DNA from 4 places in the Bradyrhizobium sp. CCGE-LA001 genome. Region 1 is predicted to be linked to each of the others. Evidence: riboswitches for the same ligand, from Rfam matches in the RefSeq annotation. Region 1 holds a riboswitch; each other region holds the start of a gene.
What was found. A riboswitch is a leader RNA that binds a small molecule or an ion and turns the genes downstream of it on or off. The one in region 1 is predicted to bind cobalamin.
Positions count from the first base shown of each region.

Region 2: linked by a shared signal. The riboswitch ahead of BCCGELA001_RS38145 (TonB-dependent receptor) and the one ahead of metE (5-methyltetrahydropteroyltriglutamate--homocysteine S-methyltransferase) in region 1 are both predicted to bind cobalamin.
Region 3: linked by a shared signal. The riboswitch ahead of BCCGELA001_RS14795 (energy-coupling factor ABC transporter permease) and the one ahead of metE (5-methyltetrahydropteroyltriglutamate--homocysteine S-methyltransferase) in region 1 are both predicted to bind cobalamin.
Region 4: linked by a shared signal. The riboswitch ahead of BCCGELA001_RS23700 (TonB-dependent receptor) and the one ahead of metE (5-methyltetrahydropteroyltriglutamate--homocysteine S-methyltransferase) in region 1 are both predicted to bind cobalamin.

Region 1 is NZ_CP013949.1:6,240,770-6,246,401, forward strand. Features, by position in the region: gene nifA (nif-specific transcriptional activator NifA) at 1-294, opposite strand, end outside; gene BCCGELA001_RS29015 (SDR family NAD(P)-dependent oxidoreductase) at 458-1,237, opposite strand; gene metE (5-methyltetrahydropteroyltriglutamate--homocysteine S-methyltransferase) at 2,072-4,414, opposite strand; cobalamin riboswitch at 4,516-4,716, opposite strand; gene BCCGELA001_RS29025 (nodulation protein NodZ) at 5,230-5,632, opposite strand, start outside.
Region 2 is NZ_CP013949.1:3,203,612-3,209,243, reverse strand. Features, by position in the region: gene BCCGELA001_RS14820 (PepSY domain-containing protein) at 101-1,552, opposite strand; gene BCCGELA001_RS38145 (TonB-dependent receptor) at 1,565-3,838, opposite strand; cobalamin riboswitch at 4,029-4,232, opposite strand; gene BCCGELA001_RS14810 (histidine phosphatase family protein) at 4,307-4,879, shown strand; gene cobT (nicotinate-nucleotide--dimethylbenzimidazole phosphoribosyltransferase) at 4,872-5,632, opposite strand, start outside.
Region 3 is NZ_CP013949.1:3,197,073-3,202,704, reverse strand. Features, by position in the region: gene cobF (precorrin-6A synthase (deacetylating)) at 1-145, opposite strand, end outside; gene BCCGELA001_RS14795 (energy-coupling factor ABC transporter permease) at 192-869, opposite strand; cobalamin riboswitch at 907-1,126, opposite strand; gene cobA (uroporphyrinogen-III C-methyltransferase) at 1,166-1,897, opposite strand; gene BCCGELA001_RS14785 (cobyrinate a,c-diamide synthase) at 1,894-3,204, opposite strand; gene cobM (precorrin-4 C(11)-methyltransferase) at 3,204-3,986, opposite strand; gene BCCGELA001_RS14775 (cobalamin biosynthesis protein) at 3,983-4,351, opposite strand; gene BCCGELA001_RS14770 (bifunctional cobalt-precorrin-7 (C(5))-methyltransferase/cobalt-precorrin-6B (C(15))-methyltransferase) at 4,348-5,529, opposite strand; gene BCCGELA001_RS14765 (cobalt-precorrin-6A reductase) at 5,528-5,632, shown strand, end outside.
Region 4 is NZ_CP013949.1:5,067,542-5,073,173, reverse strand. Features, by position in the region: gene BCCGELA001_RS23720 (LysR family transcriptional regulator) at 1-82, opposite strand, end outside; gene BCCGELA001_RS23715 (hypothetical protein) at 190-603, shown strand; partial or broken gene BCCGELA001_RS23710 (hypothetical protein) at 869-1,050, shown strand; gene BCCGELA001_RS39320 (hypothetical protein) at 1,197-1,328, opposite strand; partial or broken gene BCCGELA001_RS23705 (alpha/beta fold hydrolase) at 2,037-2,279, shown strand; cobalamin riboswitch at 2,520-2,717, shown strand; gene BCCGELA001_RS23700 (TonB-dependent receptor) at 3,096-5,102, shown strand; gene BCCGELA001_RS23695 (PepSY domain-containing protein) at 5,117-5,632, shown strand, end outside.

The sequences.
Region 1 (5,632 bases):
TCCATCATCGTCCAAGAGCGAGACAGTGCCGTGTCGCATCTGCACAAAAGATTGCAGAAGTTCGACGACCTTGGCCAACGTGATCTCTAGGCGGCACGGGGCCGTAAGTACCTTCGTAATCTCATAGACGCCGGTCAGCGCGCTCGCACGCAACGACTCTATGTGCACCGTTTCGGCCGTCTCCAATGGACAGTCGCCTTCGCGTGCGGACGCAATATGCAGCATAGGGCGGTCCCCCTTGTCGTGATCGCCCTGCCCGGCACTTTGTTCAGCTTTACAAGCTTCGTGTTGCATGTCTTCTCGCTCTAAGCGCCAAATTCGAGATGACATATAGGAATAACAGGTTTCCGTTCATAACGGCATTACGTTGCCGTAATTGTTCTTGTTCGTACGCGCGTGATGCAAATGGGACACGACGGCTGATTACCGGCACACTGCGAACGTCATGCATAGCCGACTACAGATGTTGTCCCCCGTTGATCAGCACCTCGGTGCCCGTGACATAACTTGCCGCATCCGAGCAAAGGAAGAAGAGGACCTTGGCGACCTCTTCAGTCGTCCCCAACCGGCTCAATGGTATACTCCGCAAAAGACGCGCTTCCGTTTCTGGCGACAACATGTCCGTCTTGATTTCTCCCGGCGAGACCGCGTTCACGCGGATTCCATACGGTGCGTAATCATGCGCCATTTCCCGTGTAAGACATGCGAGCGCCGCCTTCGAAGTCGCATACGCGCTGCCAGCAAATGGGTGCACCCTTGAGCCTGCGATTGAGGTCACATTGACAATCGATCCTGACGCGGCTCTTAGCTCCTCAAAAACTCCCTGCGCAAGCAGGATCGGAGCTACCATATTGAGGTGAAAGACCTCCATCCAGATTTCAAGTGACGTCGTCAAGGAGGTCAACCTCGCGCCATTCTGCCCTTTTGGCGAAGCGCCGGCATTGTTGATCAGCGCGTGCAAGGGCGCACCTGCGAGGCGCTTCTTCACCTCGGCAATCGCGCGCGGCAGAATTCGATGGTTACTGAGATCGACTTGGATATGGTCTTCGGGTCCTGAGGTCCACGGGCACCGCTTCTCGTCAAGCGGTTGGCGCGCGCACGATATGATGCGCCAGCCAGCTTCCGCAAACAGCTCTGCGGTGGCGCGACCGATGCCACGCGTCGCTCCAGTCAGCAACAGCGTTTTGCGTTCACCCTGGCGGAAACCGGCTTCACCGCCTAAAGACGGGAAGTCCACGTCCTTCGTCGAGGTGTCCCTACTTAGTATATCAAGAGTCAACTGCGCCTCCTCTCTTCGCCTGGCCCGAGACTCCGTTGCAGGAACTGGGCCACAGCGATGAGGCTAAACCGCTCTAGGAATAGTAATCCAGCGGCGGGTTCGGCGAGAGTTTCCCGCTTCCATACATTGCGCGTCTGCTTCCCGACAATACAATGCATATTCGTCACAAGCCGACGTCGCGTCTCAGATGACGCTGATCGAATTGCCCCCTACTCATTGCATGGATTTGCGACTCAACAGCGACGCGCCTCATTTGCGCAGCAATTCTGCCTGCTTTCGAAGCCGCCCGGAAGACCGCAACCACGCGATCGTACCATCGCTATCTGACGTAATCGCATCGCACGTTAGATTCGTCTGTGACTTGTGTTTGACATCATGTGCACTCCTTCGCCGATCGCGCAATTGCACTTCGCACATTGTGCATAGTGACGCAGTCAAACACATCCACACTGCGGCAGTCCCGAGCCGCGACAAGCCTGGCCGGGTTTGCCGGCGGCGACTTAAACCGCGCCGCCACTAAGTCGACGACACCGTTGTCAATCAGGCGCCGGCGGCTGGCTATTACGATATGATCACCATGAAGGATTACCGTCGCATGTTCGTCCGCATAGGCACCAGCGCGAACATTCCGTCGCCGAGCTCTTGTCTCGTGAGTCCCGATCTTGTGGCGCGAGACCAGCTCGATGCGCCGCTGCACGCCACGAACACTGCCAGCCCCATTGCTCTGAAGGCTCACTTCTTCAAGCGGAATAATGATTGCGAAACACTGCCGTCTTCTTCGCGAACGAAAGTTTAACGTTGCGCGATCAGGGCCGCTCGTAGCTCCCGGGCAGCGGCGACCATGTTGACCAACGCCGGTCGCACCTCCTCCCACTTTCGGGTTTTCAGACCGCAATCAGGATTGATCCACAATTGGCAGTCGGAGAGCTGTTGGCGCGCCAGCGTGATGAGGTTTTTCATCTCGGCCGTTTCCGGAACGCGCGGTGAATGGATATCATAGACGCCCGGCCCGATTTGATTTGGGTACTTGTGGCTTCTGAAGGCGTCTAACAATTCCATCTTCGACCGCGACGTCTCGATCGAAATGACGTCTGCATCCATCTCCGCGATAGCATCGATGATATCGTTAAACTCGGAATAGCACATATGAGTATGGATCTGCGTTTCGTCGGCAGCGACTGAGGAGCAAATGCGAAAGCCGTTCACAGCCCAATCGAGATACCTTTTCCACTGTGATTTGCGTAGCGGCAATCCCTCACGCAACGCTGCCTCGTCTATCTGAATTATTTTCGCTCCGGCGTTCTGAAGGTCGACGACCTCGTCCTGGATCGCGAGCGCGATCTGTAGGCATACCTCGCTCCGCAAGATATCCTCACGAACGAACGACCAGTTCAGAATGGTCACCGGCCCAGTCAACATCGCCTTGACCGGTTTCTTGGTCAGTGACTGCGCATAGCTCCAGCAGTCGACCGTCATAGGATTCGGACGGGAGACGTCCCCAAACAGAATTGGCGGACGAACGCAGCGCGAGCCATAGGATTGCACCCAACCGTGCTTTGTGAAGGCGAATCCGGACAGCCGCTCCCCGAAATACTGCACCATGTCATTGCGTTCGAACTCGCCATGCACGAGCACGTCAAGTCCAATTTCTTCCTGCCATCTGACTGCACGCGCTGTTTCCGCCTTGAGGAGCTGGTCGTATTGCGCGTCACTCAACTTTCCCTGTGCATGAGACGCACGGGCACTGCGAATGTATGCGGTCTGCGGGAACGATCCAATCGTCGTCGTTGGGAATACTGGCAATGCGAGCCGCGCCCGCTGAAGCTCGGTCCGGGTTGCGTACGAACTGCGACGACAATGCATTGTTTGATCAATCGCAGCCAAGCGCCCGGTGACGTTGGGGTTGTTAATCTTGGACGACCTCTGGCGAGCCCCGGCCGCCCGCCTCGAAGCCGCAAGGAGGCGCGATGCACGAGCTTGATTGCCGGCGAGCGCGCTTCCCAACGTCGTAAGCTCCTTGATCTTCTGTACCGAGAAAGCGAGCCAGTTCTTTACATCATGATCGAGATGGTTTTCGAGGTCCAGGTCAACCGGGATGTGAAGCAGCGAACACGACGGGGCTATCTCGACGCGGTCACGACCCAGCTTCGCAATAGCGGGCGCCAGCCTGTCGAACAACTCTTGCAGATTGCAGCGCCAGACATTGCGCCCATCAATAACTCCCAGTGAGAGAACGAGATCACTCCGGGCAACTTCGGTGATTGCGTTCAACTGATCTGAGGCCCGCACCAGGTCAACGTGAAGCCCGGCAATGGGCAGGGCCAAGGCTGTATCGAGATTGTCTGCGAGGCTCCCGAAGTAAGTTGCCAGCATGATTTTCAAGCCGGGCACCGCCTTTGCGAAATGGGCATAGACCCGCCGCAACGCCCCGCGGGATGATTCGTCGAGGTCAAGGACCAGGCAGGGCTCGTCTAGCTGAACCCATTCAGCACCTTGCGCGGCCAGTTCGCGAAGGACATCGACATAGACCGGTAGAAGTTGATCCAGCAGCAACAGTGGATTGAATGCGGGATCTGCGCTCTTGCCTAGCTTCAAAAAGGTGACCGGGCCTATCAGCACGCAGCGCGTCTGGTATCCAAGGCTTTTTGCCTCCTCATATTCCTCAATCGGCTTACGAGAGGAAAGCTCGAAGGTCTGGTCCTTGCGAAATTCCGGCACCATGTAATGATAGTTAGTGTCGAACCACTTTGTCATTTCCTGTGCTGCCGGGCCGTGTCGATCATCTGCATGCGCGAGGCCCGCATCTTGACCGTCTCCTGCCCCGCGCGCCATGGTGAAGTAGGTCTTGAGTGACACCGGACCTGCGTCCCAACCGTAAACGTCGGGAATGGCGCCGACCATCACACTGGTATCGAGCACATGGTCATAGAGCGAGAAGTCATTCGAAGGAATGATGGTGGCGCCCAGCGATCTCTGCCGCGCCCAGTTGGCGAGGCGAAGTCCAGCCGCAGCCTCCAAGAGCTGCGCTTCGCTTGACTTTCCCGCCCAGTAGCTCTCGAGCGCGAATTTGAGTTCGCGGCGCGGCCCAATGCGTGGCATACCCAGCGTCGCAACGGGAAGTGAAATGTTTGACACCGCTTCAACCCCATAGTTGGCGGCAAGGCGATGGTGGATGCGCAGGTAAAGGCCGCCGCAGCGACAACTTCGCGACACACCACCGGGACACCCCGCCCGTGGACGAAAATGTTGTCGGGGCAGGTCTCCTGGCTCGCGGGTCATGGCTGCTGTCCGGCCTTCCCGAAGCCAACCGGCTTCAGTGACAACATTGGACAGGGGCTCGCCGCTTACAGTTGCGGGGGCAGCGCCGGCATCACACCGGCTTCCCTCTTAGCTCCGGATCGAGCGGGATCCAGAGAACCTCGAACGAAACTCCACTACCTGCAAACCAATCGTTCCGTCAACCGTTGAATTTCCGCCGCCGCCTCGTTGCCGATTGATTGTGGCAAACGCGACCTTGGGGGCGTGCTGCCTCGGTCGCCTGCCGCACCATTTGCCGGCGACCGCCGCCGGCGATCGCTAGATCATGGTTCATGGTCCGAGACAGCGAGCGCGCGAGGCGCCCGGTTGTCAGCTTCGGAGGCTTGATCATTCCGCAGGTTGCGAGGCGGTTTGTCCGAGAGAGCCGTGTAGGACTTTTCGAATGAACAAATTCAGGCGCAAGAACCGTCGATCAGGTGATCACCGCACCGCAGGCAGCTTCCTGGAACTTTAGCCACCTCGATCACGAAGGCATCAGGCGCCGTTCCACTCTTCTATGACCTTAGAAGACGATCCACATCATTCGCAATCTACCCTCGCCAGCAGACCGGTATCTGATCCAAGCAGGCATACCTATCGCCGCAAACTTCTAGCAGCCAATATTCGAGACGTTGAGCTGCAGCTTTCGGCTGTCATGTATCCGCGAACCGTTCCGACGATCCTTGAATGAGGATCAACCGAGTCGGGTCCGTCAAATCGAACTCCATAACGCGTGGTGCGAAGAGGCGAGCATACCTGGTGAAAGCACTCGTTGGTGGAAACCGAATGACGGTGTCGCATCGGGCCAGGAGATACATTTCAATTAAAGCAGAAAAACCGCCTTCGGTGCCAAGTTCTGCACTGTGTAGCGGTCCAGCATGAGGTGCCTGAAAATGCTTTGGGATTGTGAAGAGATCGGGGAATATTCCAGACAGCCTTTCGAGAATCAACGCGCTGTCGGTGCACAAGAACACCTTCACCGGCCTTGCATGCGGTAACGCTTTCGCTTTTTGGATGGCCGTACATACCTGCCGAAAGGCAAGCTCCGGATCCGCC
Region 2 (5,632 bases), 3.0 Mb from region 1:
ATGCCACTAATTCCGCCTTCGCCAGCGCGATTTGGGGTGGGACTCGCGCGTCCTGGCTGACGCTGCCGTGAGCAAACGGCGCATCGTCCCGCGCGCCGGGTCAGGGCTTTTTCCTCTTGGGGATTGTCCGATTGCGCAAGCGGCGCCAGCCGATGACGATGCCGGTGATGGAGAACACCAGCCCGACCGTGCAGAGGCCGACGATCAGGACGTCGCGCAGAAATGGGCGTGCCAAAAGGGCCGGAACGTCGAACGTATGCAGCGCGCTGTAGGCCCAGCGATAAGCCCGTCGCGACGCATCCAGCCTTTGCAGCACGCGCCCGTCGGCGCCATCGATGTCGAACCAGAGGCCGCCATCGCAATGCATGCGGTAGACCGGTGCACCCGGCATTGTGGATCGCGCCGGATAGTCGTCATCATCAAGGAGGGCGAACGGCGTGCCGCATCCGGCTGCAAGGCGCCCCGCAAGTGCCTGAACCTCGTACATGCCGAGGAATCCCGCCGGTCCATCACGCGGCGCATCCCCTGCCCCGATCAACGTCTGGCGGCCGAGCGCGACCCGATCGCGCCGATAGACATGGCCGCCGAAGGCGAACCATTCGATCTCGCGCGCCGACGGCGATATTGCTTGCCGCTCGAGCGATGCGGCATCGCTCCACGATGGCGCGGCGTCGAACACACCGGCCTCAGTCGGAGTCAATTGCCCGCGTGAGAACAGCCGGCCGTGATCCATCGACAGCCAGCCGCTGAAGATCCAGGATAGGACGAAGATCGTCGCTGCGAGGCCGATCAGGTGATGCAGCGCATGCCAGCCGCGGTAAGGCGTGGAGATCTGCCCGTTGCGAAACCTGACCCGCGCGATCCCGAGCACCGTCCCCAGCACGGCCGCGATCAGGGCCAGCAGCGACAAGGTCCAGACCACACGGTCCCAAAGAGACCAATTGCTGCGCAGAACCGTCGGATAGATCCAGTGCAGCACGCTGCCGACGAGATTCCAGCCGCGCTCGCTGCGCGTCGTATCGAGGACGACCTCGCCGGTCAGCGACGAGACGTAGAATTCCGTTCCCGCGGCATCGCCGAGAGCGCCGCGAAACAGGGGCCTGTGGCGATCGAAACCGTTCGGCACGCTCCAATGATCGTAGTCCGATCGCGCGACGATCGCGGCGCGTGCGGCGTCGCGCCCGCGCTGTCGGGCATGAACTTGCGCAATGGTGAGTACGACATCGCCGGATGTCACCGATGCATCCCGGCCGTCGGAAGCATGGACCGCGCGCGAACGGGATGGTCCCGACACGATATAGACCGCACCATCGCTCCGCTGGATCAGCCGAACACGCGTGGCATCCGCGATGCCGCTCGCCGCCACGGCGTCTGCGACAGATACCCTGGTTTCGCTGCCATCGAGGGGCGCGAGCCCGGCAAATCGCTCGGCTTCCGTCAGGGACGGAAACGGAACGAAGTGCATCACGATTCCGGTCGCGAACCACATCGCGAACAGCAGGCAGAACGCGATCCCGAGCCAGCGGTGCAACAGGACGATCACGCCCATCATGCGCTCACGGCCTCACCATTTGAATGCCGCCGAGATCTCATAGGTCCGCGGCGCGCCGAGCAGGATCTGATCGGGATAGAATGGATCGCCCCAGATCGCGTAGCGCTTGTCGGTGATGTTGCGCACGCGGAACGTCAGGCGGGCCTGGTCGACGGCATTGAACACGGTTCTGGGGATGTCGACGAAGGCATAGACTTCGGCGACCGAGTAGGCCTTCATCGTCACGACGTTGGCGTCCGTGTTGTAACGGTCGCCGACGTGGCGGCCGATGATGCCGAGCTCCAGCGGCCAGGGCGTGAAAAATCGGTACGATGCGCCGGCGTTCGCGACGATGCGCGGCACGTTCGGCGGCGTGTTGCCGGAGAACGAGCCGCCGACAAAATTGTAGTCGGCATAGCGCGCATCGACATAGGCGATGTTGCCCCACAGCCGCAACGGCTCGATCGGCCGCACCGAAGCGGCGAGTTCGACGCCCTTGGATTCCTGCCGGCCCGCGATGTTGAGCTGCATGCCGCCGGCCGCGGCATAGACGTTCTTGCGCAGAATGTCGTAGGCGGAGAACGACCACTCTGCCCTGTTGTCCCAGAACAGGTGCTTGACGCCGGTCTCGTAGGTGCGCGCGGTGGTCAGATCGAGCGGCTGAGTGGGCGTGAGCAGGAAGATGTTGTTGGCTGCGACGTCGGCGCCGGTGGCGTATTGGCTGTAGAAGGTCAGGCCGGGAATGGCCTCCCAGGTGTAGCCGATGCGTCCCGTTACCGGTGCCCAGTCTTTCGTGAAGGGAAAGCCCGCCTTCACCAGGCCGTTGACGTCGGTCGAATTGCGATTGAGCCCGATATGCTCGACGCGCAAGCCGCCGATCAGCGCGAAGCTGCGCGTCAGCTTCAGCCGGTCCTCGAACGACAGCGCCTGATTGTCGATGCGCGCCGTCTGCTGCTGTGTCGTGAGCAGGCCGTAAAAGCCACGGTTGGGATCGACCAGCGAAACGGAATCGCTGGGAAAGTTTGCGGCGCCCGGCCTGACGAAATCGAGATAGCTCGACGAGAGCGTCGTCACCAGCCGATTGTCGAAGCCTGCAATATTCGCATCCCAGATCAGGTCGGTGATGTTGCCGACCAGACGCTGGCTGTGTGCGACATAGAAGCGCTCGCGATCGACCAGGTTGGTGGTGGAGTTGAAGGCCTGGATCTCGTTGTTGAACCAGGTCCGTTCCGCGCCATAGCCATAGGCCTGGTTCTTCAGCGTCAGGTCAGGCGCCAGCTTCAGCTCGAAGCCGCCGCGCAGCCAGACCTCCTGCGCGACGTTGCGGTTGTCGAGAACGTTGTAGTTGGTGTTGAAGGTGCGGTCGTCGATGGTGACGGGCCCGAGATTGGTTCCGTTGTAGTTCGAGACGTAATTGCCGGAGACGATGCCGCTCGTGGCATGCGAGCCGCTATAGGCGACCGGCACCAGCGGTGCACCCCAATAGGCTTTCGAGCGATCCTCCCGGTACTCGATCGCGCCCCATATCTTGAGGCTGTCGGAGACGCTATAGTTGAGCTGGCCGGACGTGCCGAAAGTCTTGACGTTGGTGTCGTCGGCAAACCCGTTGAGGGTGGAGCGGCTGATGTCGAAGCGGTAGTCAAGGCCTTGAACATTGGTGCTGCCGCCCGAGCCGTAATGCGCGCGGAACGAGTTCAGCGTGTCCCATGAAAAATTGGCTTCGTTCCTGACAGGTCCGGTGTACGGCTGCTTGGTGACGAAGTTGATGGCGCCGCCGGCCGCGCCCTCGCCCGACATCAGCGAGGCCGGGCCTTTCAGGAATTCCACCGCCTCCAGATTGGCGGTGTCGACGATCCGCGAGGTCATGTTCTGCGGGCCGATCTTGATGCCGTTGTAGAGCGTGTTGATCTGGCTGTTGGTGAAGCCGCGCATGGAGAAGGCCGAAGGTTCGGCCGGGTTGTCGCCGGAGGTAACGCCGACCGCGCCTTGCACCACCTCGGACACGGTGCGATAGCCCTGCTCGCGCATGGTTTCGGCCGAGATCACCTCGACGGTCGCGGGGGTCTGCCGCACCGTAAGGCCGAGCCGCGAGGCGCTTTCAGCCACCGCATTGCAGTTGAGCGGCGTTGGCGCCGCGGCAGTCGGGACGACGGGCTTTGGTGCTGCGGTTGCCGGCCGGCGCGCAGGCGCACGGCTTGCGCTCTGCGCCTCCCGACCGACTGGCCTTGCCTGTTTGCGGGATTGAGCGGGCGACACTTCGACCGGCGGCAGCAGCTCGCGCGCCTGTTGCGCCAGGGCGGTCGGCATATCGACAAGGGCGAGCCACGTAAGGGATGCAGAGGCGAACAGGAACTTGCGGAGTCGTGCACTAGGGATGGAAGACACGTTGGGCCTCGGTATGACGTCAGTGGCACGTCACCGCGAACGAGGTCTCATCCTGGGCTTGTCAGCCGTCCGATGAAGCCGAATGTCTGTACTCCCCGACCGACATCTTCGCGTGTGACCACGGCTGACGGCAGGTCTCCTGGCTCGCGGGTCGTGACCGCTTCGTCGCCTTCCCGGGACCGAGGACCCAGTGGCTTTCCGACGAAGGATTCACCGCTTACAGTTGCGGGGGCAGCCGCGGCATTGGGGACAATCTGCCCCGCACCGCATTCCCTTTTCATTCCCTCTCGGGAAAACCGTCGCGAGCATCTAGGATTGCCGTGGAGACAGAGTCAATGTGCGAGTTGAGGCGCTGTGGCCACACTGACCAACTTCCTTGGAGACGAGCACATGGAAGGTGAGACCTTCCTCTGGCTGATACGGCATGCGCCGGTCGACGGCATCAAGGGGACGATCCATGCGGCCGACGCGCCGGCTGATCTCGGCGATCTCGCGCAGTTGCAGGCCCTACGGCAGCGCCTGCCGAAAGACGCCGCGAGCTATGCCAGCCCGTCGCGGCGCACGGTCGAGACCGCGCAGGCGCTGGGGCTCGTGCCCGAGTTGATGACTGAATTCAGCGAGCAGGATTTTGGCGAATGGACCGGCCGTCGGCATGACGACATCAGCGCAGAGGGCGAGGAGGCCTATGCGCGGTTCTGGCGCGATCCGGCGCGCGGGCGGCCGCCGGGCGGCGAGAGTTTTGAGGATCAGGTCGCGCGTGTCCGGCTTGGACTCTCGCGGATCGGCCCGGGCTCGGCGACGCTCGTCGTGCATTCCGGCACGATCCGCGCGGCGCTGTGCATCGCGCTCGATCTCACGCCCGCGGCAGCGCTCCGCTTCGTGATCGATCCGCTGTCGCTCAGCCGGATCGATCGGCTCGCGAGCGGCTGGCGCGTCGTTTCCGTCAATCAGCGTGTCAGCTAGGCCTATCCGGCACGTTGGCCTGCGCGAATGTCGCCATGCCGTTGTGGAGGCTGCAGGCGAGGCGCACCAGCGGCAATGCGATGGCAGCGCCGGAGCCTTCGCCGAGCCTGAGATCGAGGCTGATCAGCGGCTGAACGTTGAGCGCGCGCAGCACCAGCCGATGCCCCTGCTCCGCCGATTGGTGCGACGGCAGCAGGAACGGCCGGCACGACGGGTTGAGCCGCACCGCTGCCAGCGCTGCGACCGAGACAATGAAGCCGTCGATCAAAACGGGAATGCGGGCTTGCGCGGCTGCGATGATCGCGCCTGAGATCGCCGCGATCTCGAGACCGCCGACCGCGCGCAAGATTTTTTCGGGCGACGCCCCCGCAATGCCATGGCGCGCGATCGCGGCGTCGATCACGCGCGCCTTGTGAGCGCGGCCGGCGGCATCGATGCCGGTGCCGCTGCCGGCGATTTCCTCGGCACTGATGCCGAGCAGGCTTGCCGCAATCGCGGCCGACGCCGTGGTGTTGCCGATGCCCATTTCGCCGAAGATCAGCAGATCAGGCTGATTGGCGGCTGCGCGCGCGACGACGCGTTGACCCGCGTCGACTGCGAATGCCAGCTCGACAGGCGTGAGCGCAGCTTCGACACTGAAATCACGCGTGCCGGAGCGCGGCTTGTCCGTGACGACGCCCGTCATCTCCTCTGACGCCAGCGTGCCGGCGTCGACCACCTCCAGGCTGGAGCCGAGCTCGCGCGCCAGTACCG
Region 3 (5,632 bases), 3.0 Mb from region 1:
TCCGCCGCAAATCCGCAAGGTCGGATTTCGCCGTCCCCTTGCGCGGGATCAGGACAAGATCGGCCGCGTTGATGGCGGCGATTGCGGCGCGCGTGAGCTGCCCGGGATCGCCGCAACCGATGCCTATCAAGGAGAGCGTGAGCATGACGAGCGCAAAGGGCGGCCGCACCGGCCGCCCCTCGCTGGATCTCTTACGCCGCGTTGTGCAGGCGCGGGGTGACCAAGCCGGGCGCGGTGACGCCGCGCACGGACTTCGCCAATGCTAGCACGGCAAGATCAGCCAGCGGCTCGATCACGATGACCAGCGCATAGGAGGCCGCGAAGGTCGCGATGTCGGCGAGGTTGCTCATCGCGAAGCCTGAGCCATAGAGCGCCCAGAACGCCACCCAGGCGACAACACCCGCTTGATAGGTGGTCGACAGCGCCAGTGCCTGACCGTACTTCAAATCGACATAGGCGGTGTTGCGCGGAATGATGCGCGTGGCAATCGCCTGGATCGCGAACAGCGGCACCAGCAGCGTGGTGACGTTCATGCCGTATTGCGGCAGGTCCACCGGCTCGAACAGCATGCCCTGAAGCAGCAAGCCAAAGGCGAGACCGAAGGCGGCGGGCGCAGCGCCGAACAGCAGGAACAAGGTCGAGCCCAGGATGAAGTGCACCTCTGACACCCCGACCGGGAAGTGCGGCAGGATCTCGAAGAAGACGAACACGAGGGCCGTCGTGGCCAGTGTCCGCGCGGCGAACGAGCCGATGCCCTGCTCGCGCACGGTTTCGACTGCGAGCTTCAAGGCAACGCCGCCTGCGGCGATGCCGGTTGCGTAACTCAATGCGAGCTTGGCGCCCGTCACCAATCCTGGTTCGATATGCATGGCTCAGATCCTTCCTGCCGTCACACCCGACGGCCTTGGCCTCAAAACATGCACGGCCGGTCTCCTGGCTCGCGGTTCACTGGGGTTCTCCGGCCTTCCCGTGCCTCGCGGCCCAGTGGCTGATCGGAGCCCCTCACCGCTTACAGTCGCGGGGGCGGCTGGGGTTTTGGGCGCCGCAACTGGGTCCGCCCATCCCCATTCCCGATTATGCTCCGGCGCTTTGCGCCGCGTCGAGCACCATGCCTCTCCTCTGTGCCCCTTTCGCAGAGCCTGCGTCAAGGCCTGAAGGGTTGCCATCATGACCGATCATCCCCCGCTAGCGCCCCGAACAGGATGACGGCAGCCGTGGAAGCGGCGCCGCCGCGCGCAAGCTGCTCGGCCAGCTCGGCAATGGTGGTGCGCACCAGCCGCTCGTCGGAACGGCCGAGGGATTCCGCGAACAGCGCCGGCGTATTCGCGGCGAGGCCGTGTTCGATCAATCTTGCGGCAAGCGCCGGAAAGGTGCGCCGGCCCATATAGACCACGGTGGTCGCCTCCGGATCGGCCAGCGCCGCCCAATTCAGGTTCGGCGGCAGCTCGCCGGTGACGTCGGCTCCAGTCAAGAACTGGAACCGACGCGAGGTGTGGCGCCGGGTCAGGGGAATGCCGGCTTGCGCGGCAGCGACGCAAGCGGATGTGACGCCGGGAATGATCTCGTAGCCGATGCCGGCCTCGCGCAGCGTCTCCAGCTCCTCCTCGAGCCGGCCGAAAATGCCGGCATCGCCGGACTTGAGGCGCACCACGCGCGCACCCGTTGCGGCATAGTCGACCAAAAGGCGGTTGACGTGGTGCTGCTTGGTCGAGGGCCGCCCTGCCCGCTTCCCCACCGCGACGAGATTGGCGCCGGGCCGGGCGAGATCGAGGATCGCGCCGGAGGCAAGATCGTCGTAGAGCACGACGTCGGCCTCGCGCAGCCGCGCGGCGCCCTTCATCGTGAGGAGCTCGGGATCGCCGGGGCCGGCGGAGACGAAAGAGACAAAACCGCTCACCGGTCCTCCGCGATCAGATGGAAGAACGTGCCGGTGGCGTGGCCTCGCCGCGAGCCGGTCTCGGCGATGACAGCGCCGGTCGCGTCGTGCACGACCGCCAATGGTGTGTCGGGCTGCGCGAGGATGGTCGAGTAGTGAAACTCATGTCCGCGCAGGCGTGCGCCGATCTGATGCCCCGGCATTGGCGCAGCCAGTTCGGCAAGACGATAGCCCAGATGCATGCGGCGCTTGGCAAAGCTGGTCTCCAGACCGAGCAGCCCCGCCATCTCGTGGCGGACACCGTCCGCGTCGGTCAAAGCGGCGCCCAGCACCATATAGCCCCCGCATTCGCCATGCACCGGCCGCGTCTCTGCAAAGGATCGCAGGCTGGTGCGAAATCGTGCATTGGCGGCGATCCTGCAGGCATGAAGTTCGGGATAGCCGCCGGGCAGCCAGCAGACGTCGGCGTCCGCATCGGGCGCTTCATCGGCCAGCGGCGAGAACGGCACGATCTCGGCGCCGGCCGCGCGCCAGGCTTCCAGCATGTGCGGATAGACGAAGGAGAATGCCGCATCGCGGGCGAGCGCAATGCGCTGCCCCGGCGGCGTGACGTTCAGTCCATTCGCGGCCGGCTGCGGTGACCAACCCGCAGCCGCGCGCAGCACCGCGTCGAGATCGACATGCTCGGCGACGAAGCGTGCGGCCTCGTCGATCAGCTTGCCGATCTCGGCCTGCTCCTCGGCCTGCACCAGGCCGAGATGCCGCTTCGGCAGGCTGATCTCGGCATGGCGCGGCAGCGCGCCGAACACCGCGATGCCGGAGTCGTTCAGCGCCCGCCGCACGAGATCCTCGTGACGCGGACTGGCGACGCGGTTGAGCACGACGCCGGCGAGGCGCACGCCCTTGCGGTAGTCGCGAAGGCCTGCGGCGATCGCCGCCGCGGTTTGCGCTTGTCCTGAGGGGTCGATCACCAGCACCACCGGCCAGCCCAGCATCTCCGCAATGTCAGCGGTGGCGCCGGTGCCGGAGACACCGCGCGCAGCGACACCGTCGAACAGGCCCATCGAGCCCTCGGCGAGCACGATATCGGCGTCCACACCGCGGCTGACGAGATGCGCGATAGTGCCCCGGTCCATCGCCCAGCTGTCGACATTGACGGAGGCGCGTCCCGTGGCGGCGGCATGAAAGGCGGGATCGATATAGTCGGGGCCGCTCTTGAAGCACTGCACGTTGAGGCCGCGATTGCGCCAGGCGCGCGCGAGCGCCAGCGTCAGCGTGGTCTTGCCGACGCCTGACGCCGGTGCGGAGATGACGAGGCCGGCCGCCATCACGTCGCCTCCGGAAAGCGTGGCTCGGCGCCGACCGGCCGATAGCGGCGATCGTAGTCGGCGGCATAGAGGCGGCTCTCGTCGAAATCCGCCGCGCCCAGCGTCTTGCCGACCAGGATCAGAGCGGTGCGCTCCATCTCGCCGCCCACCGCCGCATCGAGCGTGCCGAGCATCGCGCGGACGATGCGCTGATCCGGCCAGCTGGCGCGCCAGACGATCGCAACCGGGCAGTCCGCGCCGTAATGCGGCGTCAGTTCGGCGACGACCTTGTCGAGCAGATGGATGGAGAGATGGATCGCGAGCACGGCGCCGGTGGCGGCAAAGGCCGCGAGCTTCTCGCCCTCAGGCATTGCGCTGGCGCGGCCCGGCGTGCGCGTCAGCACCACGCTCTGGGCAAGGCCAGGCAGCGTCAGCTCGGTCTCCAGTGCCGCGGCAGCGGCGGAGAAGGACGGAACGCCCGGCGTGACCGTATAGGGAATGCCGAGCGCGCGCAGGCGACGGAGCTGTTCGCCCATCGCCGACCAGATCGAGAGATCACCGGAATGCAGGCGAGCCACATCCTTGCCCTCCGCATGCGCCGCGGCGATCTCCGCGATGATCTCGTCGAGCGACAGCGGCGCGGTGTTGACGATGCGCGCACCTTGCGGGCAATGCGCCAGCACGCCCTCCGGCACCAGCGAGCCAGCATAAAGGCAGACGGGACAAGCCGCGATGAGATCGCGGCCGCGCAAGGTCAGGAGATCGGCGGCGCCCGGTCCGGCGCCGATGAAATGCACGGTCATGCGCCGTCTCCTTCGGCGATCGCCGCGGTCGCGGTGCGATCCTGCGAGACCACTCGCGTCGCAATCAGGCGTGCGCGAGGGCCGGCAGCTGCCAGCGCTACGGCTTCGGCCACCGATCCGGTGCCGAACTTTTCCGCGATGCGTATTGACTGCGTCGGCGTGTTTGTGCCGGCCAGTGCTTCTGCGGGAATGGCCTTGATCGGAACGCCGCATTCATGCGCGAGCTGCTTCAACGCCTGCGCGTCGGCCTTGTCGCTGATGGTGGCCACTGCAGCGAGGCCGTCGGGACCGCCGGCCGCCAGCAACGCGTCGCGCAGCGCGGCCAGCGTCACATCCTGCCTGAATCCGAATCCGGCGACCTTCATCGGACCGCACTCCACTGCACGAGCGGCCGCACCGCCTCCCAGGAGCGGTAGCGACCGAGTGGGGCTGCATGCGCAATCTCGACCCGCATCAGCTCACCGCCGTGACGCTGGTGCAGCTCGCCGAGCAGCGCTTCCGTCTCCAACGTGACTGAATGTGCAACCAGCCGCGCACCCGGCGCGAGTTGCGACCAGACTGTATCGAACATCGCGCGATCGAGACCGCCACCGATGAAGACGGCATCTGGTGCGTCCAGACCGGCAATAGCTTCCGGCGCCCTTCCCGTGATGATGGTGATCCGATGCGTGAATCCGAACGCAGCTGCATTGCTGCGAATGTTCGCGGCGCGATCCTCGCGCACCTCGATCGCGGTCGCCGTCCCGCCGCACAGCGCCCACTCCACGGAGACCGAGCCTGAGCCCGCGCCGATATCCCACAGCCGCTCGCCGACACGCGGAGCCAGCGCCGAAAGTGCGAGTGCGCGCACCGGACGCTTGGTGATCTGGCCGTCATGGACGAAGAGTTCGTCGGAAAGACCCGAGCTGCGGGGGATGCCCTGTGTGCCCCTCGCCTCCACCGCGACTGCGACCAGGTCTCCGGCGATATCACCAGCAAAGTCCTTGGCCCGATACTCCCGGACATTTTCGCGCGGTCCACCGAGCGCGGCAAGAGTCCAGAACGCAGACGCGCCCCAGCCGCGCTCCGTCAGCCATTTCGCAAGATCGCCTGCGGCCTTGCCATCGCGCAAAAGGCAAAGGATGCGCCCACCGCGCGCGAGATGCGGAACGAGACGTTCGAATGGTGCGGCGTGCAGGCCGAGACAAATGACGGACTCCAGGCGCCATCCCAGCCGCGCAGCGGCGAGCGAGAATGTCGACGGCGCCGAATGCGCGACCCATTCGTTCGCCTGCAGCTTTTCGGCGAGACTTGCGCCGGCGCCATGCCAGAACGGATCGCCGGAGGCGAGCACGGCCGTAGGCCGGCCGCGGCAGCTCAGCACGACATCGGCATCGAACGGTACCGGCCATGGACGGCCGCGGCTGCCGACATCCGCGAGCGCAAGATGACGCTCGCCGCCGAACACGGTTTCCGCCCTGGCAAGCGCCTTTCGACTTGCCTCCGACAGGCCGGCAAGGCCATCTTCGCCGATGCCGATGATGGTCAGCCAGGGATCAACCATGATTCGCGCCCTCGTTCTGGGCGGAACTGCCGATGCGAGCCTGCTCGCCGCGGAGATCACGCGCGCCGGCATCGAGGCCATCTATTCCTATGGCGGACGCACC
Region 4 (5,632 bases), 1.2 Mb from region 1:
CTTCTGCGAAGGAACCCGCCTCGACGACGCGGACGAAGGCGAGGAGACGCGAGAGATCGGGATGCAAAGCTGTTGTGGACATGGAGTCCACATAATCATGGCCGCCGGGTCACTACAATGGCCGTTCCGCACCGTCTAGCTGGGAGCGGTCAGCGCGCATTCCGCGGCGCTATAAATCCGGGAAGTCCGATGAACCTCATCGAAATCACTCTGCAAGCCCTTGACGCCGCCGAGCGGGCGATTCCATCCGGCCAGCCGATCTATATGCTCAATCTGATACGCTACCGCGCGCAAGCGCATTACGAGGACGGATTCGATGCTGAGCCCTGCTCGGGCCGCGAAGCCTTTGATGAACGCTACCGGCCGGCATTCCGCCGTCTCGCGGCCGGGAAGCCGCTCGTGCGAGTGCTTTCCGTCCCGCTCCTGGCGAGCCTCGTCGGCTCGCCAAGCGAACGTTGGGACGAAGTGGCGCTCAACGAATACGGCGATTTCGCCACCTTCCGCTCGATCGTCGACACCGAGACCTACCGGCGCGAAGTCGCCCCGCATCGGCACGCGGCGCTCGAAGATTTCCGGTTGTTCGCGCTCGCAAAGACGATGTGAAAAATTTCGGAACTACGGTGACGGTGCTGGGCTGCACCCTTAGGTGAGACGCGGAGATACGCAAACTGCGTGACGGTGCACAATTTGCTTGGGCTGCGGCAATGGTGAGGGCGCAAAGTTCGCACCAAGCTAGTCCAGCCGCGTCACGCAACAACCTTCGCGACTGGTGCGCAATGAAAGCCCGATGCCTGGATATTGAGTGACGGTGCACTATGCCCGGCTAGAGCTGTCAGAGGCGGACAATTGTGCGCTCTCGCCGCAATGCGAGGTACCGGTGCTGATCGCGGTCGGCTCCGTGACGTCGCGGGCTCTGCGAGCGCGCTCGGCGCGATCATTCCGGGTGCGCAAGTGCTCGACATTCCCGGCCGCGATCACATGCGGGCGGTCGGTGACAAGGTCTACAAGACCGGCGTGCTGGATTTTCCGCCGGGGCTGGGGTTTGTCTGAGGCGAGGAGGTTGTCGGCCGATCACCCTGAAGTTCACACCAGGAAAGAGGCTGTTCACTCCCTTCAAGCCAGCGAGAACAGCCGAACGATGTCGGCAAATGGCCCAAGCGGAAGTCAATGTATTTCGGCTGAGTGTAAGAGGCCGCTCAATCCAGCTTGCGTCTTAGCTTGGCGGCTATCTCGCGTTGGTCGTCGATATAATCTGCGACGACCTTCCGGGCCTCGTCCATTCGGGCCTTGTTTTCCGCTTCGCGTTCGTGGTCGGGCTTCTTTGCCATACGATTGGGGTCAAGAGTTCAAGGTGAGCTTCTTTGAGGCTCATCGCACCTCTTAGTGCACTTTGCATGTCGTTCAATCTGATTGGCCAATCGAAGCCAACTGTGCGCCAACTCTCAGCGTCCTGCTTTCCGTTTGCTCCTGCGTCGCCCGCGACAGGCGATAGCATTCCATCGAGTGATCTCTGCAGTTGTTTGAGGTCTGCACATGAGTCTCCCTTCGCTTGAGGGCAAGAGGGCCACGCTGTGCCAATCCATGCATTTAACAAAGTTAACGATGGGGTGCCGGTTCACTGCTCAAGGCGGGGCATGCAACCGACAAGGATTCGAGGCTGACGACGCGCTGCAGCTCGATCGCACGCTCGGCCTCGTAGGCCTTAGCCAGGCGAGAACAGTGGAACTCCAAGAACTCACTCGTTGCGGGGGGGGGGGGGCGGCTTCTGGTTCCGCTGGTCGTCCCAAACCAATTCGCCGCAAGAGCACTTGAGTACTCGGACGCTGCCAGTTTTGGGGCTCCACAATCGCTGCAGAAGATGGGTCGGCTTCTCGCACTTGGGGCAGCAGATCGGAGCTTCGAACGAATCTTGTGACATAGGACGGCTCTGCATTCGAACCATGATCTTACACCAGCCAGGCCGCTCCGAAATTAAACTAGGAGAACTGCGCAGTTCGCAGTCCTCCACCCCTTCAAGATCGCGCGTGCGCCTGTGCGCGCTGGCAGCGTGCCTGCGCGGCACGCGCGACCTCATGACGAGGCAGCAGGCCGCACGCATCGAGGTGCCGGTGCTGATCGCGGTCGGCACCGCCGACGACGTCGTGGGCTCAGGGAGCGCGCTCGGCGCGATCATCCCGGGCGCGCAAGTCCTCGACTTCCCGAACCGCGATCACATGCGCGCGGTCGGCTACAAGGTCTACAAGACCGGCGTGCTGGAGTTTTTGTCACGGCGGGGGTGAGGGAGTGGTGGTGAGGCAGTGTGGTTGTTGCCCCGATTGTTTCGAGGTGTCTCATCACGAGGGTTCTCCCTGGGGCGGAAATCAGGCGTCATTTCGAAGGAGATAGGGACGTCGGCAACAAGCTACGACCGGACTCGCCAGCAACCAGGCAGAAGAACTAACGGCGTTGGGTGCGGTGACTGGATCACGCGCCGACTTCCGCGTCAGCAGCACGGCTAGTTGACAGTTCTTTGCAAAAAAAACTAGTGTGATTGCGACGGTTCTCCTTCGGGAGATCAATAGGGAATACGGTGCGGGGGTCTCCCCCAACGCCGTGGCTGCCCCCGCAACTGTAAGCGGCGAGCCTTCGCCAAACGCCACTGGGCCCTGCGGGCTTGGGAAGGCGGCGACAGGCAACGACCCGCGAGCCAGGAGACCTGCCGTCAGTCGTGGTCACACGCGAGCACATTGGGCGGGGTGTCCTGGTGGGTGTGGAGCTGCCTTCCTCTCGAGGCAGAGGCCAAACTGCGTTCGCGGTGACGTGCCACGTTATCGCGAGTCCTGTTTATGACCTCCCATACGTTTTTCGCGCCACGGCATCGCCGTGTGTCGTTCCTTTCGGTTGCATTCTCCTGCCTCGTTCTGTCGACCGATGGCTGGGCACAGTCCGAAAGGCCGGGCCAAACACTTGACCCTGTGGTGGTACAGTCGCCGGCAAGGCTTCCGAACGCTCGCAGCACCCGCCGCAGCAGCGATGCAACGCGCGCCGCGCGCTCACGCCAACAACCAAGCGCATCGGCCGACGCGCGCGCTCCGGCGGTCAACCCGGCAGGCCCCTTGTTCGCCGCACCGACGCTCAACCTGACCGGCGCAAGCACGGCCGGCAGCCGCCTCGGCTTGACGCGGCTGCAGACGCCGGCCAGCGTGGAGGTGATCTCCGCTGAAACCATCGCCGAACGCGGCCAGCAGAACATCCTGGACGCGGTGACGCAAAACGCGACCGGCTTCACGGCGAGTCCGGCACCGGGCAACGGCGGCGTCTCCTTCAACACCCGCGGCTTCACGGGCCTTGGCTCCGTGATGACGCTGTACGACGGCACCCAGCTCTATATCGGCGCCGGGACGGTGACTTTTCCGTTCGACACGTGGTCGACAGAGCGCATCGAGGTACTGCGCGGCCCTGCCTCGGTGATGTACGGCGCGGGCGCGGTCGGCGGCGCCATCAACATCGTTTCGAAACTACCTTCGTGGGTCCCTCGCAACCAGGCAGAAGTTTCGCTGGACAGCAACATGACCCGGCGGATCGCGGTGGACAGCGGTGGTCCGGTCAGCAAGGACGTCGCCTATCGCATCACCGCTTCCGGCAACATGTCGGACGGATGGGTCGATCGTGACAACACTTCGAATGTCGCGCTTCATGCCGTGGTGCAGATCAGGCAGAACGAGGACGTCACCTGGACGCTGTCGACGGACTACGGCGACCGCCACCCGTCGCGCTACTTCGGCACGCCGCTGATCAACGGCATGCTCAATGAATCCCTCCGCTTCAAGAACTACAACGTCAGCGACAGCCACATCCGCTACCAGGATAGCTGGAACCAGGCCAAGACCGAATGGCAGGTCGCCGATGGCATCTCGCTTCAGAATACACTGTACTATCTGAACTCCAAGCGGCACTGGAAGGACGTCGAAAGCTACGCCTATAATCCTGCCACCGGCCTCATCAACCGAACCAGCTATATCGAGATCTTTCACGATCAGCAGCAGGTCGGCAATCGCATGGACGCGAAATTCCGCGGCCATGTGCTGGGCATGGCCAACGAATTCTTGGCGGGCTTTGACGTCAACAGCATCAATTTCACCCATACCAACAACTCGCCCTATGGCGGCTCGTCATCCGTCGACCCGTACAGCTTCGTTCCCGGGGTGTTCAACAGTCCGAACCCCACGGTTCCCGGCTACGGCAGCGTGACCAACCAATACGCGCTGTTCGCCGAGAACCGGCTGTCGGTCACCGAGCAACTGTCTTTGATTGCCGGTATCCGCCAGGATGAGCCGACGATCACGCGCACCGACTATGTCACGCCCGCCAACAGCTTCGAGAAGTCGTTCTCCTCCACGACCTGGCGCGCCGGCGCGGTCTATACACCCGTCAAGGACCTCGCTTTCTATGGCCAATATGCCACGGCCGTCGATCCCGTCGGAGGACTGATCTCACTGTCATCGGCCAACAAGAGCTTCGAGCTAGCCACCGGCAGACAGATCGAAATCGGCGTCAAGCAATCGTTCTGGGGCGGACGCGGTGAATGGACTCTGGCCGGCTACGAGATCGTGAAGAACAACCTGCTGGCCCGCGATCCCAACATTCCGTCGCTGACCGTCCAGGTCGGCCAGCAATCATCGCGCGGTGTCGAAGCATCGGTCGGATTCCTGCTCGACTACGGCTGGCGTATCGATGCCAACACCGCCTTCCTGCGCGCGAAGTACGACGACTTCGTGCAGTCGGTCGGCGGCGTAGCCGTGAACTATGCTGGCAACGTGCCGGTCAACGTACCACAGATGGTCTCCAACATCTGGGCGACCTGGGCCTTCGCGCCGAACTGGTCGGCCCATGCGGGCGTGCAGGTCGTCGGCAAGACCTATGCGGACAATGCCAACACGATGACCCGTCCGGCCTATAACATCGTCAATGCCGGCGTGCAGTGGAAGCCCGATTTCAACACCACCGTGTCGTTCCGCGTCTACAATCTTTTCGATGAGATCTACACCACGTCGGGCGGCACGACACAGTGGCTGCTCGGCATGCCGCGCACGGCGCAAGTCGCAGTGAACGTCAAGTTCTGAACGTGGCACGCCCCTTGAGACGCGCACTCCGGCGGTGGCTGTATATCGGCCACCGCTGGGTCGGCATCGTCACATGCCTGTTTTTTGCCATGTGGTTCGTGTCCGGCGTGGTGATGATGTATGTCGCGTTTCCAGCTCTTTCCGACAAGGAAAGGCTGGCAGCGCTTCCCGACATTCAATGGGAGAAGGTGACGCTTTCGCCCGACGAAGCGATGAAGATCGCAGGCGCGACGCGCTACCCGCGCGATCTCCGGCTTTCCATGCTGGCGGACGAGCCGGTCTATCGGATCACCGGCTGGGACGGTCAACGGCAGGCGATCTCCGCAGCCGACGGCCGCGTCATCACAGAGGTTTCCGAACGGCAGGCACTCTCGGTCGCGCGACATCATCCCGCGAGCAGTTCGCCGCGACTCGAAGATATCATCGATCGCGACCAATGGAGCGTCACTGCCCGTTACGATCCGATGCGACCACTCTACCTCATTGCGCTCGGCGACGATGCCGGCACCAAGGTCTATGTCTCCTCACGG